One region of the Promicromonospora aerolata genome, then DNA from elsewhere that is predicted to be linked to it. Evidence: riboswitches for the same ligand, from Rfam matches in the RefSeq annotation. Region 1 holds a riboswitch; the other holds the start of a gene.

Region 1 (5,669 bases):
CTCCGTGACCTCCTCGCCGCCGGTGACCTCACGCCCGCGGAGGTCACCGAGCATTTTCTCGACCGGGTGGAACGGCTCGACCCGACCGTCGGAGCCTTCGCCACCGTCACCCCCGAGCTCGCCAGGGAGCGCGCAGCGGCCCTCGGGCGGGACGGTGACGGCACCGGCGGCGCACGGTCGGCGTCGGGCGGGCTGTGGGGCCTGCCCACGGGGGACAAGGACCTGTGGAACCGCGCGGGCGTGCCGACGGGATTCGGTTCACGCGCGTTCGCGGGCCTGCCGCCGGCCGCGGAGAGCGACGAGATCGTCCGGATCCTCGACGCCGCGGGTGTGGTCAGCCTGGGCAAGACGGCGGCGCCCGAGCTCGGCTTCCCCGCCTACACCGAACCGGTCGACGCCCCGCCGGCGCGCACACCGTGGGACCTGACGCGCGGCGCGGGCGGATCCAGCGGTGGTGCGGCCGCGGCGGTGGCGGCGGGCATGCTGCCGTTCGCTCCCGGCTCCGACGGCGGCGGCTCGGTCCGCATCCCCGCCGCCGCGTGCGGCGTGGTCGGCCTCAAGCCGACGCGGGGCCTGCTGCCGGCGGGCAGCGGCGTCGACTCGCTGGGCGGGCTGGTGGTGAACGGCCCGATCGCGCGCACCGTCGCGGACACCGCCCTGCTGCTCGAGGCGATGCTCCCGCGGCTCGCCGGGGGCGGCGTCGCGCATCCGTTCTCGCTGCGTGCGCCGTCGTACGAGGCGGGCGCCTATCTGGCGGCCGCGCAGCGCGCCACGCTGCTTGACCCGCGGACCGGGTGGAGCGGGCCGGAATCCGGAACCGCACGGATCGGCGTGACCACCACGTCGGCGTGGGACGAGTTCTATGCGATCACCGTGTCACCCGAGGCCAGGGCGGCCCTGGACGCGGGCGTGGGAGCCCTGACGGGGTTCGGGCACACGCTGGACGAGATGGTCCTGGCCGAGGCGCCCGAGTACGCACCGGCGTTCCGGACCCTGTGGATGGGCGGCGCGTCGGCGGTGCCGATCGACGACCCGGAGACGCTCGGCCGGCTGGAGCCGCTGACGCAGTGGCTGATCCGGTCGGGGCGCGAGGTGCCGGCGCGGCAGCTCGCCGAGGCGGTGCGCACGCTCAACGGCTACGAGCGCTCGCTGGTGGCGCAGATCAGCGTGTACGACGCGGTGGTGACGCCCGCCCTCGCGCTCACACCGCGCCCCATCGGGTGGTACGACGCCCAGGACCCCGAGCGGAACTTCGAGCAGCAGTGCCAGTACACGCCGTTCACGTCGATGCTCAACGTCGCGGGGCTGCCCGCGATCACCGTGCCGACGCACTGGACCGCGCCGACCGCCGAGGCGCCCGCAGGACTGCCGATGGGGGTCCAGATCATCGGCCGGCCGGGCGGCGAGCTCACCCTGCTGGCGCTGGCGGCACAGGTGGAGGCGGCCCTGCCGCGTCCGGCAGCATTCCCGCTCTGACCTACTCCGGGTCGGGGAGGCAGCCGAACTCGTCCTGGAAGCCCGCGGCCGCGGTGGCCAGGAGCCCCGCGAGGCCCGAGCCCTCGGGCACCGGACGGGGGTCGTCGGTCACCACCCACAGGCCGTCGACGACGTCGTAGCCGGCCTGCGGGCCCTCCGCCACCAGCCGGCCGACGGCGGCGACGAGCCGTTCGACCTCCTCGCCCGCGGTGCCGACACCGACCGAGGCGCGCACCGCCCCGGCGTCGAACCCGAGGCGGCCGAGCAGCGGGTGCGCGCAGAAGCGCCCGTCGCGCACGCCGATGCCGTGCTCCGCGGACAGGTACGCGGCGACGAGGCCCGGGTCGTAGCCGGCCACCGTGAAGGTCACGACGCCCACGGGGTCGACGGCGTCCGCCCACACGCGCACCACCTCGACGCGGTCGATCGCCTCGAGCCCGGACACGAGCCGGTGGCGCAGCGCGTTCTCGTGCGCCACGACATCTTCCGGCGCGAGCGCCGCGAGCTCCTCGCACGCCGCGGCGAGCGCCACGGCGCCGATCACGTTGGGCGAACCGGCCTCGTGCCGGGCGGGACCGTCGTGCCAGTCGGTGCCGGCGACGCGCACTCGTCGCACGGCGCCGCCACCCGCGAGGTACGGCGTGCCGGTGTCGAGCCAGTCCCGGCGGCCCACGAGCACACCCGCACCGAACGGCGCGTACGTCTTGTGCCCGGAGAAGGCGAGGTAGTCGACGCCCGTGGATTCCAGGGAGATGCGCCGGTGGGGCACGAGCTGGGCGCCGTCGAGCACCACGCGTACGCCGTACTCGTGGGCCACCGCGACGATCTCGTCGACGGGCAGCGACTCGCCCGTCACGTTGGAGGCGCCGGTGAGCGCGAGGAGCGCGTACTGGCGGTGCGCGGCGGCGTCGGCCAGCTCGTCGCGGATCTGGGTGAGCGTCTCGGCCACGGTGGAGCCGCCGGTCAGCACGGTCGCGTCGGCGCCGCGCTGCCAGGGCAGCAGGTTGGCGTGGTGCTCGACGTCGAGGACGAGCACGCGGCCGGGCTCGCCGTCGGGCTGCGCGGGGACGCAGCCGGCGAGCAGGTTCAGGGAGTCGGTGGTGTTGCGCGTGACGATCGTGAGGTCGTCGTCGCGGGCGCCGACGAACGCACCGATGGTGCGGCGGGCGGTCTCGTACAGGGCGGTGCTCACCTGGGAGAGGTAGCCCGCGCCACGGTGCACGCTGGCATAGAGGGGGAGCACCTGGGTGACCCGGTCGGCCACGGCCTGCAGCGCCGGGGCGGACGCCGCGACATCGAGGTTGGCGTAGGGGACCCGGGTGCCGTCCACGAGGGGGACGAGGGTCGCACCACCGACCACGGGGCGCAGCGGTGCGACGCCGGTCACCGCAGCGTCGCGGGTGAGAGTGGTTGCCGACATGGCGTCCTCCAGCACAGTCCTGGGGGCGATTCCCCCGCGCTTGCCACGCGCGGCTGCACGCGGCCAGGTCGTCACCCGGAGCACCCCGCCGCGGAGGGAGGGTTGCCGACCAGCGAGCCGGGGCTTGGCGCTGGCACTCATGACCTGCCGTCATCCTGGGCTGCGGCACATCCGCTGTCAACGCGCGTCTCATATTTTGGTCTCAACATATGGGCGCAAAGGTCGCCGGCGGCCGGCGCGCGCCGCCGAGTCGGAGAAGTTCCCCGTTCAGAGTGTTCGGAACGGACCGAACAAGCGGTACGCTTGCCGCATGAGCGCCATCGAGGACTTCACCGAAGAGGCCGGGCTCTTCTACGAGCGGCTCGGTCTGAGCCGCACGGCCGGCCGGGTCGTCGGGCACCTGCTCGCGTCGGACGATGACAGCGCCGACGCACCCGACCTGTGCGAACGGCTCGCCGTCGCCAAGAGCAGCATGAGCGTGGCCCTGCGCCAGCTCGACCAGGCCGGCATGGTCGAGCGATTCCGGCGTCGCGGCGAGCGCCGCGACCGCTACCGGCTCACCGACGACGTGTTCGGCCGGGCCTTCCGGGCCAAGATGGCGGAGTTCGACGCGTTCCAGGAGCTTGCCGCGCACGGCCTCGCCGCGGTGGGCGACGACCCCGGCCGGCGCAAGCGGCTGGAGAACATGCGCGACATGTATGCCTTCATGGCGGATCGCTTCCCCGCGCTCCTGGACGAGTGGGAGGCCACCCGATGAGGGTTCTCCTGGTCACCATGGGCAGCCGGGGTGACGTCGAGCCGTTCGCGGCACTCGGCCTCGAGCTCGCCCGGGCCGGCCACGAGCCGCTGCTGGCCGCACCACGCCGACTGACCGAGGACGCGGCGGCCCGCGGACTCCCGGTCGCGCCGCTCGACGATGGCGTCTTCGCCCTCCAGGAGCAGGTGGCAGGAAAGGGGGCACGGGCGTCGATCACGGCGGCCCGGTCTGCACTCCCGCTGCTCCGCCGCTGGCTCGACGACCTGGCCACGCTGCGGGACAGCGGCGCCGACGTCGTCGTCTACGCGCCCAAGACGCTCGGCGCACCCCACCTCGCGGACCTGCTCGGGGTGCCGTCGATCGCCGCGCTCCCCATCCCGCTGTTCACCCCTACCGTGCGGTTCCCGTCACCGCTCAGCCCGGTCCCGCCGCCCCGGTTCCTCAACCGGGCGAGCTGGGGACTGGCCGGAGTCATCGAGGCCCCGTACCGCCGCATGGTCCGGTCCTGGCGGTCCGAGGTGCTCGGCCTGACCGGTCCGACGACGGGACTCGCCGAGCGCGTGGCCCGCGACGGCGTCCTGCACGCGTGGAGCCCGCACCTGCTGCCCGCGCCGGACGACTGGCCGGCCGAGCTTGCGCCGACCGGGTTCTGGAGCCTGCCGCCGAACGGCCGCTGGGCGCCGTCCGAGGCGCTGGACCGGTTCCTCGATGCCGGCGAGCCGCCGGTGTACGTCGGCTTCGGCAGCATGGTCGTCAAGAACCCGGAAGCCTTCACGGATGCGGTGCTGGACGGGCTGCACCGTTCGGGGCGACGCGCGGTCCTGGCGACGGGCTGGGGTGCGCTCCGGCCCTCGCGTGTGCCGGAGACCGTCCACGTGCTCGACCAGGCACCGCACAGCCTCCTCCTGCCCCGCACGTCAGTCGCGGTGCACCACGGGGGCGTCGGCACCGTCGCGGCCGCCCTCCGGGCCGGGGTGCCCCAGGTGATCCGGCCGTTCCTGGGCGACCAGCCGTTCTGGGCGCGGCGGGTGCACGAGCTGGGGATCGGCGCCCCTGCGCTGACCGGCAAGGTCACGGCCGACCGGTTCGCCGCGGCGATCGACGACGCGGCGGGCCGGGCCGACGCGGCACGTGAGCTGGGCGCCCGGGTGGGCGAGGAGGACGGCGTCGCCACTGCGGTCACGCGGATCGAACGAACCGCCGAGAGTTGATCAGCCGGGCGCGGGTCCGGGGCCGGGTCCGGGGCCGGCTCCCGGCTCCGGGCGGCCGTTCGGCCCGGCCCGGCCCAGGCCGACCGCCGGGTCAGTCTCGCTCGGCGGCCGCGACGAGCGCGACGATCCGCTGTGCGTCCGCGCGGTACATGGCGGCGTGCTCGCGCAGCTCGGCCGGACCGCCGTCGTCGACCCGTGCCTCGGTCCAGCCGGCCAGGTCGTGCAGCTTGTCGACCATCGCGCCCAGCACCTTGGCACGCGGGTACGGGTACCCGTACGCGGTGATCAACGCGTCGAGCCGCGCCATCGGGTCCAGGTGCCCGACGCCGTAACCCACCCCCGCGAAGGCGTCACCCGACAGCGGCGTGATCCGATAGGCGAGGTAGGCCAGGTCCCGGACCCGTGGACCCGGCGCAGCGGTGTCGAGGTCGATGAGGCCCGCAAGCCGGCCGGCGCGAAAGACCATGTTGTAGGGCGCCGCGTCGTTGTGGCAGATCACCTCGGCGGGTTCGGTCGCGGGGAGCCGCCACCGGGCGTCAGCCGGGGCGAACCCCGCCGTGGCGTCGTGGAAGCGCCGCAGGAGGCGGCCGGCGTCGGCCAGGACGTCCGCGGACCAGAGCCACTCCGGGGCGGGCCACCCCGGAACGTCGCCCGGCAGGAACGAGACGACCTCCCGGCCCTGGTCGTCGAGGCCGAGCGGCTCGGGAACCTCGGCCATGCCGCGGGCACGGACGTGGGTGAGCAGGCGCTGGACGGTCGGCGTCCATGGGCCGGCCGCGCGGTGCACGGTGTCGCCGACCCGCAC
Region 2 (5,669 bases), 2.8 Mb from region 1:
CCGGTCGGGCACGTCGGCGGCGTTCGGCCACAGCAGCCACACGCCGACCAGGGTCAGGAGCAGCGCGGAGACCAGGGTGATGACCAGCAGGAACGTCGTGCGTGGCGCGGCAGGGCCGGCCGAGCCGTGCGAGTGAACGTGCGCCATGCGCACATCCTGACCCAACCGCGCTGCGGCGGCGCGGCGAGCGAGCGGGCAGCCGAAGGACGGGGTGCGCGGGGTCAGGCTGCGGGGAGGAGGGCGTCCGCGAGCGCCGTGGCGGCGCCGTCCTCGTCGACCGTTCCCGTGACGCGGGTCGCTACGGCGCGGACCGTCTCGGGAGCGTGGCCCATCGCGATCGACACCGCCGCCCACCGGAGCATGTCCAGATCGTTCTCGCCGGCACCGACGGCGACCGTGCGGGAGGGCGCGACCCCCAGCTCGACCCGGATGTTCTCGAGCGCCGTCGCCCTGGTGATCCCGGGTGCGGTGACGTCCACCCAGTCCACCCGAGCGGGGATGGCGGTGACGCCCGACGCGCGCAGCGCCGGGGCGAGGCGCAGGGCCCACTGCCCGTACACCACGACGCGTGGCGTCGGCCGCGCCCAGACGCCGTCCAGCGCCTGGAGTACCTCCTGGTGTCCGTCGAGCTGCCGCTCGGGGAACCGCCTGGTGACGCGGTACCCGGTGCCCACGACCTCGGCGGCGAGCCCCAGGTCCGGGCGGGTCCGGGCGACCAGCCGGCACACGGGCTCGGCGTCCAGGGGCACGACGTCGACGATCGAGCACCCGTCCGGCCGCACCCGCGCGGTCACCGCACCGTTCGCCGCGACCACCCAGCCGTCGTGGACGCCGAGCTGGCGGGCGGCCTGCACCGCCCCGGACAGCGACCTGCCCGTGGCGACCACCAGGTGGTGGCCGGCGGCGCGGACCGCCGCGATCGCGTCCAGCACGGCGGGCGTCGGCCGGCGACCGGCACGCACGAGCGTGCCCTCGACGTCGCAGGCGACGAGTGCAGGTGTGGACGTGGGCACGTCCGAGAGCGCTGCGGCCCCGGAGGTGGTCGCGGTCACGGTATTCCCCTGGTGATAGAAGGCGGCACCATCATGTCTCATACTGGGACATTTGGGAATTTCCATCTCAACCGGAGAGCACCGTCAGGGCAGCCCCAGGACCGTCCGGCACAGCACCGGCTCGGCGGCCGTGGCGACATCGGGCCCGGTGATGGCGCCCGAGAGCCACAGGCTCGCGAAGCCGTGCGCCACGGACCAGGCGGCGCGCGCGGCGTCGGCGTCGGACGCCAGCCCCGCCAGGGCGGCGGAGGCGGTCTGCTCCGCCGCACGCAGCTCGGCGTCGTCCCCGTGCAGGAGGCTGCGGTCGAACATCACGGCGAAGTGCCGGGGTGGTCGACGGCGAACCGCACGTAGGCGAGCCCCGAGGCGAGCAGGTCGTCCTCCGCCTCCGCCAGGGCGGCGGTGAGCAGCCTGAACCCCTCGGCCGCCACCGCGGTGAGCACACCGGCCTTGTCCCCGAAGTGGTGCGCCGGCGCCGCGTGGGACACCCCGGCGAGGCGGGCCAGCTCCCGCAGGCTCAGCCCGGCCGGCCCCCGTTCGGCGACCGCCGTCGCGGCGGCCGAGGTCATCGCCCGCCGCAGGTCTCCGTGGTGGTAGTTCATCCCGCCTCCTCCGCACCGCGTGCCGCGGGCACCCTCGCCTCATCTTTCCATTGACAAGATAGCACCGAAGATGGTGAGGTGTCGCATGAACTAGTCACCGTCAAGATTGGATTCGGCCATGCCCGTACCGCTCCCCGTCCTCCTGCTCGGCGTCACCGCCGTCGCCCGCCTGCTGGGCACCGTCGCGGTGCCGGCCCTCGACTCCTGGCACGACGCCGCCCGTGTCGGCGCCGCCGCGATCTACCTCCTGGCCGCTTCGGGCCGGCTCATCCCCCGGGTGCGCCAGGACCTCGAACGCATGGTCCCGCCCACGCTCCCCCGCCCCGACCTGCTCGTCGCGGGCACCGGAGCCCTCGAGCTGCTCGGTGGGGTCGGCCTGCTCGTGCCCGTCACCGCCCCGGCCGCCGCGATCTGCCTCGGCCTCCTGACGCTCGCCATGACGCCGGCCAACATCTCCGCGGCCCGGCGCGGCATCCTGTTCGGCGGATCACCCGCCACCCCCGTCGGCCGGCGCCTCGCGGAGCAGGCCCTCTACCTGGGGGCGCTCGCCGCCGTCGTCTGGCTGCCCTTCTGACGGGCGAGGCGGCCGCGCAGCACGCGCCGCGGGTAGGATCCCGCCGTGCTCAGCCCCGCCACCCCCGACGACCTCGACGACCTGGCGGCGTTCCTCCGGACCGCCGACCTGACGGTCGCCGCCCTCGCCGAGCCGGCGGTGCACCTGTGGCTCGAGCGCGACGACGCCGGGGCCGTGGGCGCGACCACGGGATTCGAGCTCGGCGGCGAGCACGCCCTGGTCCGTAGCGTCGCCGTCCGTCCGGACCGGCGCGGTGCCGGCGACGGCCTGCGCCTCGCCCGCTTCGCCCTGGACCGGGCCGCCGACGCCGGGGCGCACCAGGCCTGGCTGTTCTCCCGCCGGTCGGGCGGCTTCTGGCAGAAGCTCGGCTTCGCGGCGACCACGACGGACGCCCTCGCCACCGCGCTGCCCGACGCCCACCAGGTGCGACTGTTCCGCGCCACCGGCCAGCTCGACCGCGAGGTCGCGTGGCAGCGACCGCTGCCGCCGTCTGATAATTTCGCCGCATGAGGTCTCCAGAAGCATCCAGGTTCGGGCTGCCGGTACTCCGGTAGCCCGAGATGCCCCTGTAGAGACCCCCGAGGTACGACCTCGCCCACCCGCTCCCCCGTGACCGACGTCCGGGGAGCCGGTGCCTCCCCGCGCATCCGAAGGGCCCGTAGTGCCGTCCTGGCCTACCCGTTCCCCCTCCCTTCGGAGTCGTTGCGGCACGGCGATCGGACCGCTCGGGCCCGCCGGGCCGCCGGCGGCCAGTGCGGCACTTGCCGGAGCGGCCGCCGCGCTCTGGTTCGCGGCGACCCGAACCCGCTTGGCACGCTTTTTCTGACCATGCAGCTGCTGCCAGGAACCGCGTGAACCTGGCAGCAGCTGCATGGTCGGCGGGCAGCTCTGACCTGCTCGTCCCGAGGTGTGGACGGTTTTTCGACCACATCGCGGGCATGCCTACGATCCAGGCTCATCATCCAGAGCGGTCGAGAGTCCTGGCTCAACGACACCGCAGCAACCTGCCTCCGGATCGCCGATGCCGGGCAAGGTGCTAACGCCAGGTCCGATGGAGCTGATACGCATGGCAGTCACGCACTCGCACCTTTCCCCCGCCACGATCCTGGGCTACCCGCGCATCGGCCGACGCCGCGAGCTCAAGCGCGCCGTAGAGGCGCTCTGGGCCGGTCGCACGACCACCGACGAGCTGGAGAACACCGCCGCCGAGCTCCGGCTCGCCACCGCACGACATCTGGTCGACCTGGGTCTGGACGCCGGTTCCGCCGCCGTCCCCGGCTCGTTCTCGTTCTACGACCAGGTGCTCGACGCCGTCGCCCTGCTGGGCGCGGTGCCCGAACGGTTCCGGGACCTGGCCGGCGACGGCGCGCTCTCCCTGGAGGGCTACTTCACGCTGGCCCGTGGCGAGGGCGGCCGGCCACCGCTCGAGATGACCAAGTGGTTCGACACGAACTACCACTACCTGGTCCCGGAGATCGGGCCGGCCACCCCGATCGGGTTCGCCGACGACCGGGTGGTGCGTGAGTTCAGCGAGCTCGCGCACCCCGCCGACGGCGGACAGGCCGTCGTGACCCGCCCGGCGCTCGTGGGCCCGGTGACGTTCCTGCTGCTCAGCAAGCCCGCCGACGGCGCCCCCGACGGGTTCCACCCGCTGGACCGGCTCGACGACGTCGTCACCGCCTACGCCGGGCTGCTGCAGGCACTGGCCGCCGCGGGTGCGCCCTGGGTACAGCTCGACGAGCCCGCCCTGGTCACCGACCTGCTGGACGTCCCCTTCGACGAGGTGGCCGACGCCGTCCGCCGGGCCTACAGCCGCCTCGCGACCGACCTCTCCCCCGCGTCGGCCGGCGACGGCGCCGCCGAGCGTCCCGCGATCCTGGTCACCGCGCCGTACGGCGACCTGCGCAGCGCGGCCGGCGACGGCCTCGCGCTGCTGGCCGGCACCGACGTCGAGGCGATCGGGGTCGACCTCGTCAAGGGCGCCGTACCCGACGGCCCCGTCCCGGGCCTGGAGCGCAAGACCCTGGTCGCGGGCGTCATCGACGGGCACAACATCTGGCGCGCAGACCTCGACGCCCGCCTGGCCACGCTCCAGGGCCTGGCCGCGCTCGGCGCCGGCGCGGTCGCCGTCGGCACCTCGACGTCCCTGCTGCACGTGCCGCACGACGTGGCCGACGAGCCCCGCCTCGACCCCGGCCTGAAGTCGTGGCTCGCGTTCGCCGACCAGAAGGTCACCGAGGTCGTCACGCTGGCCACCGGTCTGGCCGAGGGCCGCGCGGCGGTCGCCGCCGCGCTCGCCGAGTCCAGCGCGGCGGTGCGGTCGCGCGCCCAGGCGCCCGGCGTCGTCGTGCCGGAGGTCCGCGACCGCACCGCGGCCCTGACCCCCGCCGACGCCGAGCGCGCACCGTACGCCGAGCGCGCCGCGGCCCAGCAGGCGAGGCTCGACCTGCCGCCGCTGCCGACCACGACCATCGGCTCGTTCCCGCAGACGGCGGAGATCCGCCGCACCCGGGCCTCCTGGGTGCGGGGCGAGCTGTCCGACGCGGAGTACACGGCAGCCATGCGCGCGGAGATCGCGAGCACGGTCGCGCTCCAGGAGGAGCTGGGCCTCGACGTCCTGGTGCACGGCGAGCCCGAGCGCAACGACATGGTGCAGTACTTCGCCGAGCAGCTCGACGGCTTCGCGACCACCGTGCACGGCTGGGTGCAGTCGTACGGCTCGCGCTGCGTGCGGCCGCCGATCCTGTGGGGCGACGTGTCGCGGCCCGCGCCGCTGACCGTGGACTGGACCGCGTACGCGGCGTCGCTCACGAACAAGCCCGTCAAGGGCATGCTCACGGGTCCCGTCACCATCCTGGCGTGGTCGTTCGTCCGTGACGACCTGCCGCTGGGCGACACCGCCGACCAGGTGGCACTCGCCCTCCGGGACGAGGTGACGGACCTGGAGGAGGCCGGCATCGGCGTCGTGCAGGTGGACGAGCCCGCGCTGCGCGAGCTGCTGCCGCTGCGCCGGTCCGCGCACGCCGGCTACCTGGACTGGTCGGTACGGTCCTTCCGCCTCTCGACCGCCGGGGCGGGCACCGCCACCCAGGTGCACACGCACCTGTGCTACTCCGAGTTCGGCCAGGTCATCGGCGCGATCGACGGGCTCGACGCCGACGTGACCTCCGTGGAGGCCGCGCGGTCCCGCATGGAGATCGTGCCGGAGCTGGCGGACGCCGGGTACGCGCGCGGCATCGGTCCGGGCGTCTACGACATCCACAGCCCGCGGGTGCCGTCGGTCGACGAGGTCACCGAGCTGCTCACGCTGGCGGCCAAGTCGATCGACCCGCGGCTGCTCTGGGTCAACCCCGACTGCGGCCTGAAGACCCGCGCCTACGCGGAGACGAAGGAGTCCCTCCGCAACCTGGTGGCGGCGACGCAGTCGGTCCGCGCCACCCT

What was found. A riboswitch is a leader RNA that binds a small molecule or an ion and turns the genes downstream of it on or off. The one in region 1 is predicted to bind S-adenosylmethionine.
Region 2: it holds a riboswitch for S-adenosylmethionine, as region 1 does, so the genes downstream of both, metE (5-methyltetrahydropteroyltriglutamate--homocysteine S-methyltransferase) here and ACFSL2_RS16055 (aminotransferase class V-fold PLP-dependent enzyme) in region 1, are expected to answer to the same signal.

The regions. Positions count from the first base shown of each region.
Region 1 covers NZ_JBHUHF010000001.1:3,595,411-3,601,079, forward strand. Annotated here, with positions in the region: gene ACFSL2_RS16050 (amidase) at 1-1,476, shown strand, start outside; gene ACFSL2_RS16055 (aminotransferase class V-fold PLP-dependent enzyme) at 1,478-2,896, opposite strand; SAM riboswitch class IV at 2,928-3,041, opposite strand; gene ACFSL2_RS16060 (MarR family transcriptional regulator) at 3,207-3,653, shown strand; gene ACFSL2_RS16065 (glycosyltransferase) at 3,650-4,864, shown strand; gene ACFSL2_RS16070 (phosphotransferase enzyme family protein) at 4,956-5,669, opposite strand, start outside.
Region 2 covers NZ_JBHUHF010000001.1:811,925-817,593, reverse strand. Annotated here, with positions in the region: gene ACFSL2_RS03630 (YibE/F family protein) at 1-147, opposite strand, end outside; gene ACFSL2_RS03625 (HAD family hydrolase) at 222-1,052, opposite strand; gene ACFSL2_RS03620 (hypothetical protein) at 1,137-1,364, opposite strand; gene ACFSL2_RS03615 (TetR/AcrR family transcriptional regulator) at 1,364-1,654, opposite strand; gene ACFSL2_RS03610 (DoxX family membrane protein) at 1,773-2,228, shown strand; gene ACFSL2_RS03605 (GNAT family N-acetyltransferase) at 2,274-2,738, shown strand; SAM riboswitch class I at 3,184-3,286, shown strand; gene metE (5-methyltetrahydropteroyltriglutamate--homocysteine S-methyltransferase) at 3,295-5,669, shown strand, end outside.